Regions from separate parts of the Geodermatophilus sp. CPCC 205761 genome, predicted to be linked through region 1. Evidence: predicted binding sites of a transcription regulator. Region 1 holds the regulator's gene; the other holds the start of a gene.
The links. Region 1 encodes LexA, which represses DNA repair genes until DNA is damaged. Its sites were predicted from a motif close to TCGAACANNTGTTCGA; they were not measured.
Positions count from the first base shown of each region.

Region 2: ruvC (crossover junction endodeoxyribonuclease RuvC) is a predicted target of LexA. The motif match lies at 5,876-5,891, and genes of this name have one in related genera.

Region 1 is NZ_JALPKQ010000021.1:25,578-35,054, forward strand. It holds gene dapF (diaminopimelate epimerase) at 1-292, shown strand, start outside; gene MY526_RS14325 (hypothetical protein) at 307-552, opposite strand; gene hflX (GTPase HflX) at 703-2,175, shown strand; gene MY526_RS14335 (phosphatase PAP2 family protein) at 2,242-2,994, shown strand; gene MY526_RS14340 (hypothetical protein) at 3,101-4,009, shown strand; gene lexA (transcriptional repressor LexA) at 4,145-4,828, opposite strand; gene MY526_RS14350 (LysM peptidoglycan-binding domain-containing protein) at 5,366-5,725, shown strand; gene MY526_RS14355 (hypothetical protein) at 5,847-6,482, shown strand; gene nrdR (transcriptional regulator NrdR) at 6,908-7,465, shown strand; gene MY526_RS14365 (vitamin B12-dependent ribonucleotide reductase) at 7,557-9,477, shown strand, end outside.
Region 2 is NZ_JALPKQ010000035.1:49,617-59,093, forward strand. It holds gene MY526_RS19340 (glycosyltransferase family 4 protein) at 1-540, shown strand, start outside; gene MY526_RS19345 (hypothetical protein) at 552-1,100, shown strand; gene pdxS (pyridoxal 5'-phosphate synthase lyase subunit PdxS) at 1,162-2,076, shown strand; gene MY526_RS19355 (heparan-alpha-glucosaminide N-acetyltransferase domain-containing protein) at 2,129-3,253, shown strand; gene pdxT (pyridoxal 5'-phosphate synthase glutaminase subunit PdxT) at 3,363-4,019, shown strand; gene MY526_RS19365 (YebC/PmpR family DNA-binding transcriptional regulator) at 4,022-4,774, shown strand; gene MY526_RS19370 (L,D-transpeptidase family protein) at 4,859-5,791, shown strand; gene ruvC (crossover junction endodeoxyribonuclease RuvC) at 5,910-6,476, shown strand; gene ruvA (Holliday junction branch migration protein RuvA) at 6,473-7,114, shown strand; gene ruvB (Holliday junction branch migration DNA helicase RuvB) at 7,131-8,258, shown strand; gene yajC (preprotein translocase subunit YajC) at 8,421-8,774, shown strand; gene secD (protein translocase subunit SecD) at 8,788-9,477, shown strand, end outside.

The sequences.
Region 1 (9,477 bases):
GCTGTTCCCCGACGGCGTGAACGTCGAGTTCGTGAACGTGCTCGACCCGGGTGCGCACATCCGGCTGCGGGTGTCCGAGCGCGGCGTGGGGGAGACGCGGTCCTGCGGCACCGGCGCCTGCGCCGCCGCCTGGGCCGCCCTCGAGGACGCCGGCGCGGCCAGCGGGACGGTGGTCGTCGACGTCCCGGGTGGCCGGCTCACCGTGCGCGTGGACGAGCGGACGACGGTCCTCACCGGTCCGGCGGTCGTCGTGGCCGCCGGCGAGCTCACCCCGGAGTGGCTCGGCAGCTGACCCGGGGGCGAGGGTCAGTCCCGCGCGCCGCCGTTCGTGGTGTTCGCCGACTCCTCCGGCGACTCCGGCACCATCGACTCGCCGACGGTCCCCGGACTGCCCTCGGGCTCGCCGCGGCCGCTGTCCTGGTCCGGCCCGCCGGTCGTACTGCCCAGGCCGCCGGACAGCGGGTTGCGCGGCGGGTTGAGCCCCTTCGGGTCGCGGCCCGGGTCGTCGATCTCCTCGTTCGCGCCCAGGCTGCTGCTGCCGGACTCGCTCATCTGTGGCCTCCTCGCGATCGGTCGTCGTCCGCCCCTACCCGGCTGTCGCACGGGCACGCCTGACCGGGATGGACCCGGGGGACCACGGTGTTGTACCGGGCGATGACAACTCAGATGCCCCCTCTCGCGGGGCGTGCAACGCTGGAGACGATGACGACAGCACAGAACGACGCCGCGTTCGACGAGGCGGCGGACCGGGCCCCCGACGAGACCCGCCCCGCGCCGGCCGGCCAGTGGGACGAGGCCGACGACACCACGGGCTCCTACGAGCTCGAGGCGCGCGGCGCACTCCGTCGCGTGGCCGGCCTGTCCACCGAGCTCGCCGACGTCACCGAGGTCGAGTACCGCCAGCTGCGCCTGGAGCGCGTGGTGCTGGTCGGGGTGTGGACCGAGGGGACGCAGGCCGACGCCGACCGGTCCCTCGCCGAGCTCGCCGCGCTGGCCGAGACCGCCGGCTCGGAGGTGCTCGAGGCGGTCAGCCAGCGGCGCGACAAGCCGGACGCCGGCACGTACGTGGGATCGGGCAAGGCGGCCGAGATCCGCGACATCGTCGCGGCCACCGGCGCCGACACGGTGATCTGCGACGGCGAGCTCACGCCGGGCCAGCTCAACCAGCTGGAGAAGATCCTCAAGGTCAAGGTGGTCGACCGGACCGCGCTGATCCTGGACATCTTCGCCCAGCACGCGAGCAGCCGGGAGGGCAAGGCGCAGGTCGAGCTCGCCCAGATGCAGTACATGCTGCCGCGGCTGCGCGGCTGGGGTGAGTCGCTGTCCCGTCAGGCCGGTGGCCGCGTCGCCGGCGGTGGCGGCATCGGTACCCGCGGTCCCGGTGAGACCAAGATCGAGACCGACCGGCGGCGGATCCGCGCGCGGGTCAGCAAGCTGCGCCGGGAGATCGCCGGCATGGCCACCGCGCGCGCCACCCAGCGGGCCAGTCGCGGGCGCAACGCCGTCCCGAGCGTGGCCATCGCCGGGTACACCAACGCGGGCAAGTCCAGCCTGCTCAACCGGCTGACCGGCGCGGGCGTGCTGGTGGAGAACGCCCTGTTCGCCACCCTCGACCCGACGGTGCGCCGCGCGCAGTCCCCGGACGGTCGCGAGTACACGCTCACCGACACCGTCGGCTTCGTCCGCCACCTGCCGCACCAGCTGGTCGACGCCTTCCGGTCGACGCTGGAGGAGGTGGCCGCCGCCGACCTGCTGCTGCACGTGGTCGACGGCTCCGACCCCGACCCGCTGGGTCAGATCGACGCCGTCCGCATCGTCCTCCGGGAGATCGACGCGGCCGCGGTGCCCGAGCTCATCGTCGTCAACAAGGTCGACGCCATGACCGAGGACGACGTCCTCACGCTGCGCCGGGCGCTGCCCGGCGCGGTGTGGGTGTCGGCCCGCACCGGTGAGGGGATCGAGCGGCTGCAGGAGATCGTCGCCGGACGGCTGCCGCACCCGGACGTGGACGTCGACGTCCTCGTCCCCTACGACCGGGGCGACCTGGTCGCCCGGGTGCACCGCGACGGCGAGGTGCTGAACGAGGCCCACGAGGCCGAAGGGACGCGGCTCACGGCGCGTGTCGACGGCGGGCTCGCCGCGGCGTTGGAGCAGTTCAGCGCGCCGGTTGCCTGACCGGTACCGGCCGCGGGGCCGGTCCGGCCGGGGCTGCACCGACGCCCCGGCCGGTACCGTGAGGCGGTGACCAGCGGCGCGGTGCGGCGGCGTCCGGGCGAGCAGGTGCCGCCGGACGACGCCGTCGTGCCCGTCCGTCACGAGCGGGTCGTCTCCAGTGGTCGTCCGTCGTGGTGGCTGCTCGTGGTCGCCCTGCTGGTCACGGTCGGCACCACCGTCGACCTGCTCAGCCGCGGCACGCTGGAGCGGATGGACCTGCGGGTGTCCGAGGCGGTCAGCGCCTGGGACCTCAAGGACTCGGCCGCCTACTGGCCGGTCTGGGCGGTGACCCAGCTCGGCGGTCGCGGGTTCATCCTCATCGTGCTCGCCGGGCTCGTCGGGCACCTGGTCTGGCGACGCCGCAGCGTGGTGCCCCTGCTCCGGGTGATGGTGGCGCTCGCGCTGCTCACCGTCGTCGTCTACGGCTTCAAGTACGGGACCGGCCGCACCGCCCCGGCCTACCCCGGGTCGTTCTTCTACCGGGACGGCGCCTCCTATCCCTCCGGGCACGTGGCCAACGCCGTGCTCATGTGGGGCGTCGCGCGCTGGCAGGCGGTGGAGTTCCGTCTCGTCCCCCCGGTCCAGCGGTCGTTCCGGCTGCTGAGCATCGTCGGCCCGGTGGCGACCGGCGTGGCGATGGTCTCCCTCGACTTCCACTGGGTCACCGACGCCGTCGTCGGCGCCTCCGTCGGCATCCTGCTGTTGGGCGTGGTTCACGCACTGGATGCAGTCGTGCTGTCACGCTGGGTTCGTGCCCGAGCCGGCCGACCGACCGCGTAGCGGCGTCCGAGGGCGACGTCCAGTCGCGGCGATCACGCTGGCGGGGGCAGTCGTCCTCGGTGCCGGCCTGCCCGCGTCGGCGTCGACGGAGGCCCCTGCCGGCCCAGTGACCCGCTGCCAGATCACCGATCCGCGGCTGCCGGAGGTCTCGGGGCTGGTCGTCGTCGGGGACCGCATGCTGGCGATGAACGACGGCGGCGACCAGGTCGACGTCTACGAGCTCGACGGGAACTGCCAGGTGCTCACCGTGCAGTCCGCGCCGATCGATCCCTACGACCCCGAGGACCTCGCCGTCGCCGCCGACGGCACCGTCTGGCTGGCCGACACCGGTGACAACAACGGAGTCCGCGACACGGTGGCGCTGCTGGCGCTCCGGCCCGACGGCGGCTCGGCGGTCTACCGGCTCGCCTTTCCCGACGGAGCCCGGGACGTCGAGGCGCTGCTCCTCGCGCCGGACGGCACTCCCTTCCTCGTGTCCAAGGAGGTCCTCGGTGCCAGCAAGGTGTTCCGGCCCGTGGCCGCGCTGGTCGGGTCGGGCGTCGTCGGGCTGACCGAGGTCGCCGGGGTGGAGTTCACCGTGACCGGCACGCCCGGCGGCCCGGTCGGGAGGGCCGGGCAGCTGATGGTCACCGGTGGCGCGGTCTCGGCGGACGGGCGCCTCCTGGCCCTGCGGACCTACACCGACGCCTACGTCTGGCCGCTGTCCGGGTCCGACGTCGCGGGTGCGCTCGCTGCCGAGCCGACCCGGATCGCACTGCCCGAGTCCCCGCAGGGGGAGGCGATCAGCTTCACGGCCGACGGCAGCGGCGTGGTGGTGGCCAGCGAGGGCCTGCCGAGCGACATCACCGTCGTGCCGTTGGCCGAGCCCCCCAGCCCGGCACCGGCCGGCGACGAGGCAGCCGCTTCGGAGGGACTCGTCGGCGGAGGCGTGTCGCCGATCGCCGCCGGGGTGGTCGCCGCCGTGATCGCGGCGGCAGTGGTCTGGATCGGCGGGAGGCTGCGCCGCCGCGACTGACCCGCGGCTGCGGGCCTCCCTCGTCCCGCCGGTGACCTGCACGGGCGGCGGTCCTCGCCCGTGCCGCCGGTGCCCGACGAGGCCGGCGGTCCTCGCCCGTGCCTCCGGCGGCGGCACGGGCGCGCCGGCGCCGCGTCAGACCCGGCGCAGCACCGTGACGACCCGGCCCAGGATCGTCGCCTCGTCGCCCGGGATGGGCTCGTACGCCGGGTTGTGCGGCATCAGCCACACATGGCCGTCCCGCCGCTTGTAGGTCTTCACCGTCGCCTCGCCGTCGAGCATCGCGGCGACGATCTCGCCGTTCTCGGCGTTGGGCTGCTGGCGCACGACCACCCAGTCGCCGTCGCAGATCGCCGCCTCCACCATCGAGTCGCCGGCGACCTTGAGCATGAACAGGGTGCCCTCGCCGACCAGCTCGCGGGGCAGCGGGAAGACGTCCTCCACGGCCTGCTCGGCCAGCACGGGACCACCGGCGGCGATCCGGCCGACCAGCGGCACGTACGTGGGGGCCGGGACCTGCTCGCCGGCGACGGCCGGGAGGGGGGCCGGCTGCACCGTCTCGCTCGCGGTGTCACCGGGCAGCCGGACGTCGAGCGCCCGGGGCCGGTTCGGGTCGCGGCGCAACCAGCCCTTCTTCTGCAGCACCGTCAGCTGGTGCGCCACCGAGGAGGCGGAGGACAGCCCGACCGCCTCGCCGATCTCGCGCACCGACGGGGGGTAGCCACGCCGCTCGATGGAGTCGCGGATGACCTCGAGCACCCGTCGCTGACGCTGGGTGAGTCCGTCCCCGGCCTCGCCCCGGTCGGGGAAGGTGCGCACGGATGCCGTCTCGGTGGTCGCCGGCGCGCCAGCCGCCCCCCGGCGATTCCCTGACGTCCCGCTCTTCTCCGCCACCGTCGCCTCCTCGCCGGCTGCTGTGCGCAGCGCGTCTCGTCCGTCGGGATGGACCGTAGCGCGCCGGACGCGCTGGATCAAACACATGTTCGAAGTGCGGGTGGAGCGCTGTGGCTTTCGTCGGACCCATCCGGTAGACATCGCACAGACGTTCGAATCGAACAAGCGTTCGATGGTCCGGCAGTTCCCTCGGGAGGAGTGGTCGTGGCACAGGTGCAGCAGGCGGTGTTGGAGTTCGACGACGCGGTCCAGGTGCCCTGGCGGCCCCGTCTCCGGGTGGTCCCGGCGGCGGACGGGCCACCCCGCGAGCACGCTCCGCGTCCTGCGGTGACACGGTCGGGTGAGGCGCGCGTCGGCGCCGCCCGACCGCCCGTGCCGACCGGTCCGGCCCGTCCGGGGGCGGCGCGCGGTGCGCGTCCGGGTGTGCCGGGCGCGCGGTCGGGAGCAGGGCCCGCGCGGCCCGTGACGGCCGGGGCGGCCGTGGACCGCACCGTGCGCGGCGGGTGTGGCCGGCCGGGGCGCCGGGCCACGTCGGGGCTGCGGCTGACCCGGCGAGCGCGCCGGCTGTCCGCGGTCCTGGCGCTCGGCGTGGGGGTGGCCCTGGGCTCCTGGCTGGGGCCGCTGGTGACCGGCGGTCCCGGCGACCTCCAGCTGGTGGGTGAGAGCACGGTCGTCGTCCAGGCGGGGGACACCGTGTGGTCGATCGCGGCGGAGGTCGCCGGGCCGGAGCAGGACGTCCGCGCCGTCGTCGACGCGATCGAGGCGCTCAACGACCTCGACCGCGCCGTCGTCGTCCCCGGTCAGGCGCTGCGGCTTCCCTGAGTCGTCGACACGGCGACACGTCGACCCGGCGACTGGCCACAAGGCCGGGTTCCCATGTTCGTCAACTGTCCGTACCGAGTTGCTAACCGTGAGTGGCGGTCCGGCGACTTACGGTCGACGGGTGTCAGTCACCTCGGAGCCGCGCTCGGCCGCCTTCACCCAGCACTCCCCGGATGTCGAGGTGTACTCGGACGGCGCGTGGTGGCCCGGCGCGATCCTGGGGTGGCGACACGACCAGCGTGGCGCCTGCGAGGTGTCGGTGCGTGCGGTCGTGGCCGGCCGTGAGCGCGCGAGCTGGGTCGACCTGGGTGACCTGCGGCTGCCCGAGCCGGAGCTGCCCGGGGCTGCCGGTGCCGAGCCGGCAACTGCGGACCCCGCTCCGGCGACGACTCTGCTGAGGCTGCCGCTCGGAGCGACGCCCATGGTCACCGTCGACGCAGCAGCGGCCCGCAGGCAACTCGTGGCCGACGTGCTGACCTCGCCCGAGTTCCCCGCGGTGGAGCCCGGCGCCCCCCGTCGGCGTCACGGCGGTGACGTCACGGCCGAGTTCCCCGCGATCCGGGGCGGCCTGCTCGCCGGCCGCCACCGGGCGCCGTCGCCGGCCGGTCGTCACCGCGCCGCCGACGACGACGTCGCCTCTCCGGCCGCCGTCGCGCCCCGGCCGCGGCCGGACGCCGACTGCCTGACCCGGCCGATGCGGTTGACCGACCGGGTGTCCCGTCCCCGGCTCCCGCGGCCGGGCGCCGCTCGCCCCTGATCGCACACCGCGGCCTGAGGTCGACGAACACGACGGACCCCCTGGGGCGGCGCCCCGGAGGCGCCGCCCGCGCTGCGCGGCGGACACGCACTACACCCCCGAGTCGCCCTTCGCGACCCTCCGGCCGCGTGTCGCCGTGACGGGTGGGAGCTGCGCGCAGTTGGTCACGGCAGTGTCTCGACGGAACAGTGGCGGCGTGTCCCGGCTTGCACATCTAGTAGAGGCCGCCCTAGGGTTCCCCTACATCTAGTAGTTGCACCGCTGTAAGCCCGTCCACAGGCCGGTCCCCAGATTCTCCCCGGAACGTCCACCGGATGTCCCCAGGAGGGTCCACAGACCGGCCTCCAGGGGTCCGGTCGACCACCGGCCGTGACCGCTGGCCGGGCGGACGCCGCCGCACACTCCACGAGGGGAGGGGAGACGCCGTGCGCTGCCCCTTCTGCCACAACCCCGACAGCCGCGTCATCGACTCGCGCGAGGCAGACGAGGGGGCCACGACCCGCCGTCGGCGCTCGTGCCCCGCGTGCGGGCGGCGGTTCACCACCGTCGAGGAGGCCGTCCTCGCCGTGGTGAAGCGCAGCGGCGTCAGCGAGCCGTTCAACCGCACGAAGGTCGTCGCCGGCGTGCGGCGGGCCTGCCAGGGCCGGCCGGTCGACGAGGACCAGCTGCAGAAGCTGGCCCAGCAGGTCGAGGACGCGATCCGGGCCACCGGCGCGGCCGAGGTGCCCAGCCACGAGGTCGGGCTGGCCATCCTGCGACCGCTGCGTGAGCTGGACGAGGTGGCCTACCTCCGCTTCGCCAGCGTCTACCGCGCGTTCACCTCGCTCGAGGACTTCGAGAAGGAGATCACCGAGCTGCGGGCCCGGCACATCGCCGCCGGGACCCTGCCGCTCCCTGGGATGCAGAACGACCCGCCGGTCGTGCGCCGGCGGGGTGGGGGGCGGACCCAGGCCGCCTCCGACGGCAGCGTCGCCGGAACGTGAGAACTGTCAGCACCACCCGCTACACACCAATCAGCAGCACCGGACTGCGGCTCTTCCCCAGCCGCCGGACCACCAGATGAGGGAGAGCTCCGTGACCGAGACCGAGGACCGCCTGTCGGGCCGCACGCGTCGCGCCGCCAAGGCGCCGACCCGGGGGAAGGGCCTGAAGATCAAGCGGGTCTTCACCACCGCCGGGGTGCACCCGTACGACGAGGTGACCTGGGAGCGTCGTGACGTCGTCATGACGAACTGGCGGGATGGTTCGATCAACTTCGAGCAGCGCGGTGTGGAGTTCCCCGCCGAGTGGAGCATCAACGCCACCAACATCGTCACGACGAAGTACTTCCGCGGTGCCGTCGGCACCCCGCAACGGGAGAGCAGCCTCCGTCAGCTCATCGACCGCGTGGTGCTCACCTACGGCCAGGCGGGCCGGGAGCACGGGTACTTCGCCACCGAGGGCGACGCGGAGATCTTCGAGCACGAGCTGACCTGGATGCTGCTGCACCAGTACTTCAGCTTCAACAGCCCCGTGTGGTTCAACGTCGGCACCAGCGCCCCGCAGCAGGTCAGTGCCTGCTTCATCCTCGCCGTCGACGACGAGATGGACTCGATCCTGAACTGGTACCGCGAGGAGGGGCTCATCTTCAAGGGCGGCTCCGGTGCCGGCCTCAACCTCTCCCGCATCCGCTCGTCCAAGGAGCTGCTCTCCTCCGGCGGCACCGCCTCCGGCCCGGTCAGCTTCATGCGCGGCGCCGACGCCTCGGCCGGCACCATCAAGTCCGGTGGTGCCACCCGCCGCGCGGCCAAGATGGTCGTCCTCGACATCGACCACCCCGACATCGAGGAGTTCATCGAGACCAAGGCGCGCGAGGAGGACAAGATCCGCGCGCTGCGCGACGCCGGGTACGACATGGACCTCGGCGGCAAGGACATCACCAGCGTCCAGTACCAGAACGCGAACAACTCGGTCCGCGTCTCGGACGAGTTCATGCGCGCCGTCGAGGACGGCACCGACTTCGGTCTCCGCGCGCGCCTGGACGGCGCCGTCATCGAGACCGTCGACGCCAAGACGCTGTTCCGCAAGGTCACCCGTGCCGCGTGGGAGTGCGCCGACCCGGGCATCCAGTACGACGACACGATCAACGACTGGCACACCAACCCCGAGACCGGCCGCATCAACGCGTCCAACCCGTGCTCGGAGTACATGAGCCTGGACAACAGCTCGTGCAACCTGGCGTCGCTGAACCTCATGAAGTTCCTGAAGGACGACGGCACCTTCGACTCCAAGAGCTTCGTGAAGGCCGTCGAGCTGGTGATCACGGCGATGGACATCTCCATCTGCTTCGCCGACTTCCCGACCGAGCCGATCGCGGAGACCACCCGCGCCTACCGGCAGCTGGGCATCGGGTACGCCAACCTCGGCGCGCTGCTCATGGCCACCGGTCACGCCTACGACTCGCGCGGAGGCCAGACCCTGGCGGCGGCCATCACCTCGCTGATGACCGGTACGGCCTACCGTCGCTCGGCCGAGTTGGCCGGCATCGTCGGCGCCTACGAGGGCTACGCCCGCAACGCCGACGCGCACGCCCGCGTCATGCGCAAGCACGCCGCGGCCAACGACGCGATCCGCCCGGTCGGCGCCGACGACGCCGACGTGCTGCGGGCCGCCACCGCGCAGTGGCAGGAGTGCCTGGAGATCGGTGGGGACTTCGGCTGGCGCAACGCGCAGGCCTCCGTGTTGGCCCCCACCGGCACCATCGGCTTCATGATGGACTGCGACACGACCGGCATCGAGCCGGACTTCTCGCTGGTCAAGTTCAAGAAGCTGGTCGGCGGCGGCTCCATGCAGATCGTCAACCAGACGGTGCCGCGCGCGCTCAAGAGCCTGGGATACCAGGAGGAGCAGGTCGAGGCGATCGTCGAGTACATCGCCGAGCACGGCCACGTGGTCAACGCGCCCACCCTGCGTCCCGAGCACTACGAGGTGTTCGACTGCGCCATGGGTGAGCGGG
Region 2 (9,477 bases), on a different contig from region 1:
GACCCCGACGAGGTGGGCGACCTGCTCGGCGAGGACCTGCGCCCGCAGGTGGCGCTGCTCGGCGAGCTCTCCGAGGAGGAGAAGGGCGCCTTCCTCCGGTCGGTCGACGTCTACTGCGCGCCCAACCTGCTGGGGGAGTCCTTCGGGATCATCCTGATCGAGGCCCTGGCCGCGGGCGCGCCCATCGTCGCCAGCGACCTGGACGCCTTCGCCCAGGTGCTGGAGGACGGATCGGCCGGCGTGCTGGTCCGGCGCGGCGACGCCCACCAGCTGGCGCTCGCCCTGGGCGCGCTGCTCAGCGACCCGCGGCGGCGGGCGGAGCTGTCGGACGTCGGGCAGCGGGTGGCCGCCGGGTACGACTGGTCGGTGATCGCCCGCCGGATCCTCGCCGTCTACGAGACCGTGGCGCTGCCCGGTGTGGGCGAGGTCACCGCCGAGGACGGCGACGACGAGCTGGACCGGTTGCCCGTCGTCCCGGATGACGAGGAACCGGGCGACGCCCCGATGCGAGCGGCCCTGCGACGGTGGGTGCAGCGCTAGCCTGACCGGCCGTGACCCCCGACGTCTGGCTGCTGCTCGTCCTCGCGGCGGTCCTCGTCCTCCTCGCGGCCTGGTCGGCGTGGACGCTGACCCGACTGCGCCGCTTGCGGGGCCGCGTCGACCGGGCCTGGACGTCCCTGGACACCCAGTTGCAGCGACGGGCGGGGCTCGCCGTCGAACTGGCCCGCGACCACGCCGCGGCCGTGGGGGAGGACCGGGCCGCCCGGCTGGCGGCCGCTGCACGGGAGGCCCGCGGGCCCCGGGGCGGGGACCGGGAGCTCGCCGAGAACGCGCTGGGCCGCGAGCTGCGCGACCTGCCCGGGGACCTGCCGGGGGTGCCGGCCGCGCTGCTGGCGGACCTCGAGGGCACCGCCACGCGGATCGGGCTGGCCCGGCGGTTCTACAACGACGCCGTCCGGGACACCCACGCGCTGCGCACCCGCCGGCTGCCGAGCCTGCTGCGGTTGCACGGCGGCCGGCCGATGCCGCGGTTCTTCGACATCGAGGACGGGCTGCGCGAGGTCACCAGCAGCGCCGCCGGCGGCCGACCGCGCCCGTGACCGTCCGTACGATGGAGCGGTTCCACCCCTCCCGCGCCCCCGACTCCTGAGGCAGCATCCCGTGGCAGAGCACAGCACGACCGACCAGACCCCCGCCGGCACCGGCACCGAGCGGGTGAAGCGCGGCATGGCCGAGCAGCTCAAGGGCGGCGTGATCATGGACGTCGTCACCCCCGAGCAGGCCCGGATCGCCGAGGACGCCGGGGCCGTGGCGGTCATGGCGCTCGAGCGGGTGCCGGCCGACATCCGGGTCCAGGGCGGCATCGCGCGGATGAGCGACCCCGACATGATCGACGGGATCATCCAGGCCGTCTCCATCCCGGTGATGGCCAAGGCCCGCATCGGCCACGTCGTCGAGGCGCAGGTGCTGCAGAGCCTCGGCGTGGACTACATCGACGAGTCCGAGGTGCTCACCCCGGCCGACGAGGCGCACCACATCGCCAAGTCGGCGTTCACCGTGCCGTTCGTCTGCGGCGCCACCGACCTGGGCGAGGCGCTGCGCCGGATCGCCGAGGGCGCGGCGATGATCCGCTCCAAGGGCGAGGCCGGCACCGGCAACGTCGTCGAGGCGGTGCGGCACATGCGCGCCATCCGGGCCGGCATCCGGCGGCTGGGCACCCTGGACGAGACCGAGCTGTTCGTCGCCGCCAAGGAGCTGCGGGCCCCGTACGAGCTGGTCGCCGAGGTGGCCCGGCTGGGCAAGCTGCCCGTGGTGCTGTTCACCGCCGGCGGCATCGCCACCCCCGCGGACGCCGCGTTCATGATGCAGTTGGGCGCCGAGGGCGTGTTCGTCGGCTCGGGCATCTTCAAGTCCGGAGACCCGGCGCAGCGCGCGGCCGCCATCGTGCAGGCCACCACGTTCTTCGACGACCCCGGCGTGATCGCCAAGGTCTCCCGCGGGCTGGGCGAGGCCATGGTCGGCATCAACGTCGCCACGCTGCCCGACGAGGAGCGGTTCGCCACCCGCGGCTGGTGACGCCCGCGCCGCTGCGCAGCCGCCTCCCAGGTCGGGGTCCTACCCTGCCCCGGTGACCGTCGAGCGGGAGCGGGTGGCCGAGCGCGCCGGGCCACCACGCGGGCCGTCCGGTCGGGTCGTCGGCCTGGACGTGGCGCGCGGCCTCGCCGTCCTCGGCATGTTCGGCGCCCACCTGGGGACCACCGGGGACCTCGACTGGTCGCCGTCCACCTGGGCGTCGATCGTGGCCGGGCGGTCCTCGATCCTGTTCGCCACGCTGGCGGGGGTCTCGATCGCGCTGCTGTCCGGCGGTGCCACGCCGGTCACCGGTCCGGCGCTCGGCCGCGCCCGCACCCGCATCCTGGTGCGCGCGGCCTGGGTGTTCGCGATCGGCGGCGTGCTCGAGGTCCTGCACACCTTCGTCGCGATCATCCTCGGCGTCTACGCGGTGCTCTTCGTCCTCGCGCTGCCGTTCCTGCGGTGGTCCCCGCCGCGGCTGCTCCTGCTCGCGGGCGTGATCGCCGTCGTCGGCCCGCCGGTGGTGCTGGAGGTCGGCCAGTGGGCGACGGCGCAGCAGGAGGAGCAGTCGGCGTTCGTCTTCCTCATGGTCACCGGCTACTACCCGGCGCTGATCTGGTGGACGTTCGTGCTGGTGGGCCTGGCGGTCGGCCGGATGGACCTGCGGTCGGCCCGGGTGCGCGCCGGCCTCGTCGCCGGCGGGGTGACCGCGGCGGTGCTGGGCTACGGCGGGGGGTGGCTGAGCGCGCAGCAGGTGGCGGCGGGGCAGCGGGTCGGGGCGGGGCAGCGGTTCGGCGGGATGGAGCTGGGCTTCCCGTTCGAGGACCAGTGGGATCCCGCCTGGTTCGCCGGCGCCGAGCCGCACAGCGGCACCCCGTTCGAGTTGGTCGGGTCGGTCGGCGTGGCGGTGGCGGTCATCGGGGTCTGCCTCGTGCTGGCCGACCTGGTGCCGTGGCCGGTCTTCCCCGTGGCGGCGGTCGGCGCGATGGCGCTGTCGGTCTACACCGCCCAGATCGTGGCCATCTGGCTGCTCGACCTCCCCTACCAGGCCGGGTGGGACGTGTGGGTCCGCTTCACCCTCACCGCGCTGGTGCTGGCCACGGTCTGGCGGCTGCAGTTGGGGCGTGGTCCCCTGGAGCGGCTGCTGACCTGGACGTCGACCCGCGCGGCCGGGCCCTGACCGGCTGATCCGCACCGACGGTGTGCGCGGGGGCGCAGTTCCCCGGCCAGGAGTTGCGCCCCGGCGCACACCGTCTGGGTCCCGCGCCGCCCGCCGTAGCCTGGGACCGATGTCCACCGTCCCCGAGCGCCCCGTCGTCGGGGTCCTGGCCCTGCAGGGCGACGTGCGCGAACACCTCGCGGCCCTGCGGGCGCAGGGCGCCGCGCCGGTGACCGTGCGCCGCCCGGAGGAACTGGCCGCCGTCGACGGCCTGGTCCTGCCGGGCGGCGAGTCGACCACGATCGTCAAGCTGGCGACGCGGTTCGGGCTGCTCGAGCCGCTGCGCGCCGCGGTCCGGGACGGCCTGCCGGTGTACGGCTCGTGCGCCGGGATGATCCTGCTCGCCGACCGGGTCCTCGACGCCCCGCCGGACCAGGAGACGATCGGCGGGCTCGACGTGACGGTGCGGCGCAACGCCTTCGGCCGGCAGGTCGACTCCTTCGAGTCCGAGCTCGACATGGCCGGTCTCGGGGGCGGTCCGGTGCGGGCGGTGTTCATCCGCGCGCCCTGGGTGGAGAAGGCCGGGGCCGGGGTCGAGGTCCTCGCCCGCGTGGTCGGGGGACCGGCCGACGGTAGGATCGTCGCCGTCCGCCAGGGGTGCCTGGTGGCCACCAGCTTCCACCCCGAACTGACCGGGGACCGCCGGGTGCACGCGCTGTTCGTCGAGATCGTCCGCGGTCACCTGGCCGAGCAGGCCGGCGCGGGCGCCGGGGACGAGAGGGGTTAGCCGTGAGCGGCCATTCCAAGTGGGCGACGACGAAGCACAAGAAGGCCGGGATCGACGCCAAGCGCGGCAAGCTCTTCGCCAAGCTGATCAAGAACGTCGAGGTCGCGGCGCGCACCGGTGGCGGTGACCCCTCGGGCAACCCCACCCTCTACGACGCCATCCAGAAGGCGAAGAAGAGCTCGGTCCCCAACGACAACATCGACCGCGCGGTCAAGCGCGGCGCCGGCCTCGAGGCCGGCGGGGTCGACTACCAGGGCATCACCTACGAGGGCTACGCCGCCGGCGGGGTCGCCGTGCTCATCGAGTGCCTGACCGACAACAAGAACCGGTCGGCCATGGAGGTCCGCACGGCCATGACCCGCAACGGCGGGTCGATGGCCGACCCCGGGTCGGTCGCCTACCTCTTCTCCCGCAAGGGCGTCGTCGTGGTGCCGAAGGCCGACGGCGTCGACGAGGACTCCGTGCTCATGGCCGTCCTGGACGCCGGCGCCGAGGAGGTCCGCGACCAGGGCGACTCCTTCGAGGTCGTCTCCGAGCCCACCGACCTGATCGCCGTCCGCACGGCGCTGCAGGACGCCGGCATCGACTACGACTCGGCCGAGGCCGGCTTCGTGCCCAGCGTCACCGTCGAGCTCGACGAGGAGGCGGCGGGCAAGGTCTTCCGGCTCATCGACGCCCTCGAGGACTGCGACGACGTGCAGAACGTGTACGCGAACTACGACGTCTCGGACGAGGTGCTGGAGAAGGTCGGCTGACGCTCCGGCACCTCCGTTCCCGTCCGTCACAGACGCACCGCGGGATGAACCGCCGGGACGGCGGCGGGGCCTAGCGTCCGACGGGTGACGGGGGAGTGGGGACGCCGCACGCGCCGCGCCGGCCTGCTCCTGGCACTGGTCGCCGTCCTGATGGGGATCGGTGAGCCGCGGGTCGCCCGGGCGCCGGCTGCCGCCGCCACGCCGGTCGGGACGGTGGCGTCCGTGGCGGCCCTGACCGCCGTGTCGACGTCCGCCGCCGAGCCGGTGGGGCACCGGCCGGGCGTGGGCGTGCTGCCGCGACCGGTCCCGCCCGCCGCCGCGACCGCGGCGACGACGCCGGTCCCGGTGGCCGGTCCCGTGCCGGGATCGGGGCCGGAGCCGGAGCCGGCCGCCGGCCCGGCGCAGCCCGAGCCCGCAGCCGCGCCGGTGACGCTCCCGCTCGGCGTCGACCCCGGGGGCTCGACCCAGGTGGTCACCGTGGTCGCGCCGTCGTCCGGGTCGACCACCGCCCAGCTCACCGCCTGGGAGCTCGGGCCCGCCGGGTGGACGGCGGTGCTCGGGCCGGTCCGTGCCCGGCTCGGCTCGGCCGGCGTCGGCGCGGCCAGCGAGAGCTCGACCCGCACCCCGGCCGGCACCCATCCGCTCACCGAGGCCTTCGGCCGCGCGGCCGACCCGGGCAGCGGGCTGCCCTACCGCGTCGTCGACGACCAGGACTGGTGGGTCTCCGACGTGGCCAGCCCGCTCTACAACCAGCACACCCGCTGCGCGGCGGGCACCTGCCCCTTCGACGAGTCGGTCTCGGAGAACCTGCTGGCGGCGGGGGCGGTGTACGACTCCGCGGTGGTCATCGACTACAACCGGGGTGGCCGGCCCGGCGCCGGCTCGGCGTTCTTCCTGCACGTGACGAACGGGGCACCGACGGCCGGCTGCGTGGCGATCGACCGGGGCAGCCTGCGCACCCTGCTGCAGTGGCTCGACGCGGGGGCCTCGCCGCTGATCGCCATCGGGGTCGGTTGACCGAGGACCTGGGGGCGGTGCCCCCGACGAGGCCGACGGCGTGTTGCGTTCGGACCCCCCGATCGGGGACCGTTACCGTGGCAGTCGAACACCAGTTCGGCGGCGGGAGGATCTGACCATGCGGGTGCTCGGGATCGACCCGGGCCTCACCCGGTGCGGGTGGGGTGTGGTCGACGGGCGACCGGGGTCGCGGCCGGTCGCCGTCGGCGTCGGCGTCGTCCGCACCGCCGCCGAGCTCGACCTGGAGCTGCGGCTGCTGGAGCTGCACACTGCCGTCACCGCCCTGCTGCGGGAGCACCGGCCCGACGTCGTGGCGATCGAGCGGGTGTTCACGCAGAACAACAAGGGCACGGCCACGGGCACCGCGCAGGCGGCCGGAGTCGCGGCGCTGGCCGCGGCCCAGGCCGACCGCCCGGTCGCGTGGCACACGCCGAGCGAGGTCAAGGCCGCCATCTCCGGCAGCGGCCGTGCCGACAAGGAGCAGGTCACCCTCATGGTCACCCGGGTGCTGGGGCTCGCGTCCCCACCGAAGCCCGCCGACGCCGCCGACGCGCTCGCCCTGGCGATCTGCCACGTCTGGCGCGGCCCGGCCCAGCAGCGACTGCGCGTCGCCGCACTGGCGGGGGGCATCGGCGCGCCGGTGCGCTCCACCACCCTGCCGCGCTGGACGGGGGTGTCCCGGTGATCGCCAGCGTGAGCGGCCGGGTGGCGGCGGTGTCGCCCGACGGTGCGGTGGTCGAGGTCGGCGGCATCGGCCTGTCGGTGCAGTGCACGCCCGGCACGATCGCCCGGCTCCAGGTGGGGGAGGGCGCCCGGCTCTCGACCAGCCTGGTCGTCCGGGAGGACTCGCTCACCCTCTACGGCTTCGCCGACGACGACGAGCGCCAGCTGTTCGAGCTGCTGCAGACGGCCAACGGTGTCGGGCCGCGGCTGGCGCAGGCGGTGCTGGCGATCCACCCGCCGCGGGAGGTGCGTCGCGCGGTGTCGATGGCCGACGTCAAGTCGCTCATGCAGGTGCCCGGCATCGGCAAGAAGGGCGCCGAGCGGCTCATCCTCGAGCTGCGCGACCGGCTGGGCGTGACCACCTCCGACACCCAGCTCGACGGTGCCGCCGCGCCGGCCGGCCTGCCGTCGGTCACCCCGGTGGCGCCGTGGCGCGACCAGCTGTCCGCCGCGCTCGTCGGGCTGGGCTGGACCGGCAAGGAGGCCGACACCGCCGTCGCCGAGCTGTCCCCGGTCGCCGACGAGCAGCTGGCGACGACGGGCGCGGTCCAGGTCGCCGTCCTGCTGCGCCAGGCGCTGCGGATGCTGGGCCGGCCGTGAGCGAACGGGTGATGTCGTGAGCTCCCCGTTCGACCGGTCGCTGCCGGCCACCGAGGCGGGACCGGGCCGGTGGCCGGACGACGCCGTCGACGCGGGGGCCGGTGACGAGGAGCGGGTCGTCGAGTCGGCGCTGCGGCCGCACTCGCTGGCCGACTTCATCGGTCAGCCGAAGGTGGCCCGGCAGCTCGACCTCGTGCTCGAGGGCGCCAAGCGCCGCGGCCGGCCGCCGGACCACGTCCTGCTGTCCGGGCCGCCCGGCCTGGGCAAGACCAGCCTCGCGCTGATCATCGGCTCGGAGCTCGGGACGGCGGTGAAGATCACCAGCGGCCCGGCGATCGAGCGCTCCGGCGACCTGGCCGCGATGCTCTCCAACCTCGGTCCCGGCGACGTGCTGTTCATCGACGAGATCCACCGCATCGCCCGCCCGGCCGAGGAACTCCTCTACATGGCGATGGAGGACTTCCGGGTCGACGTCGTCGTCGGCAAGGGCCCCGGCGCCACCGCCATCCCGCTGGAGCTCAACCCGTTCACCCTCGTCGGCGCGACCACCCGGGCCGGCCTGCTCACCGGCCCGCTGCGCGACCGGTTCGGCTTCGTCGGCCAGATGGAGTTCTACGAGCCGGCCGAGCTGCAGCTGGTGCTGGCCCGCAGCGCCGCCCTCCTGGGCGTCGAGCTCACCGAGGAGGGCTCGGTCGAGATCGCGAGTCGCTCCCGCGGCACCCCGCGGATCGCCAACCGGCTGCTGCGCCGGGTGCGCGACTACGCCGAGGTGCGTGCCGACGGCCGCGTCACCCGCGAGGTCGCGGTGGCGGCGCTGGCCCTCTACGACGTCGACCACCTCGGGCTGGACCGGCTGGACCGCGCCGTGCTCGAAGCGCTGGTCATGCGCTTCGGCGGCGGGCCGGTCGGCGTCGCGACCCTCGCCGTCGCGGTGGGGGAGGAGCCGCACACCGTCGAGGAGGTGTGCGAGCCGTTCCTGGTGCGGGCCGGGCTGCTGGCCCGCACGCCCCGCGGGCGGGTCGCCACCGAGGCCGCCTGGCGCCACCTCGGGCAGCCGGTGCCGCGGGGCGGCGTGCCCCTCGGGAGGGTCACAGCGGACCCACCGGCCCCGGGATCGTCGTCAGAGACGCTGTTCGACGCATAGACTGCGGAGCGCTGGCGCGCAACCCGTCCGGCCGCGGCCGCGCGCGTCCCGCCCGGTCGCCACGCCCGGATGCCCCTGCCCGCCGCAACCGACGCACCCGAGCGGTCCCGTCCCGGACCGCACCCACCGCGGCGCCGCCCGCGGTAGAGAGGCACATCAGTCGTGGAGCAGTACTTCCCGCTCGTCCTCCTGGCCCTGGCCTTCGTCCTGCTCATCGTGCTGCCCGCACGGCAGCGCAAGCGGGTGCAGGCCCAAGCCCAGGCGATGCAGGAGTCGCTGTCGCCGGGCACCCCGGTCATGACGACCGCCGGGCTGCACGGGACCGTCGTGCGCCTGGGTGAGGACACCGTCGACCTGGAGATCGCCCCGGGCGTCGTCGTCACCTTCGCCCGGCGGGCCGTCCTCGAGGTGCGCACGCCCGCGGTCGCCGGCCCCGCCGCCGACTCCGGCCCGGCGGTCCCGGGCGACGGCGCCAACGGCCCGGCCGACGGCGGCCCGGCCGACCGCGCCCGCTGACCCGGAGCGTCCTGTGGCCCAACGCCAACTCCCCGCGCGCCAGTACTTCGGCGCGTTCCTGCTGATCGTCGCGGTCCTGTACGGCCTGGTCTTCCTCACCGGCGACACGCGGACGCCCCAGCTCGGTCTCGACCTGCGCGGCGGGACCACGGTGACGCTCGCCGCCCGCACCCCGGACGGCCAGGCACCCGACCCGGAGGACCTCGAGCTCGCCCGCCAGATCATCGAGCAGCGGGTCAACGGTCTCGGCGTGGCCGAGGCCGAGGTGGTCACCGAGGGCGACTCGAACATCGTCATCTCCGTCCCCGGGGACGACGGCGAGCAGGCGCGCGAGCTGGGCCAGACGGCGCAGCTGCGCTTCCGTCCGGTGCTGGCCGGTCCCGAGCCGGCGGCCCAGGCCGAGGACGGCGCGGAGTCCACCGACGGCGCCGAGCCCACGGACCCGGCCGCGCCGACCGACACGGCCGCACCCACGGACTCCGCGGCCCCCACGGACCCGGCCACGCCGACCGACCCCGCAGCGCCCTCCGACGGCGCCATCGCCGATCCGGCGCTGGACCCGGACGCCCCCGCGGTGACCCTGGAGCAGGCGCAGCAGGCATACCTGACGCTGACCTGCGGCGGGGAGAGCACCGGGGCGGTCGACCGGCCGGAGGACCACGTCGCGGTCTGCTCGGAGGACGGCGAGTCCAAGTACGTCCTC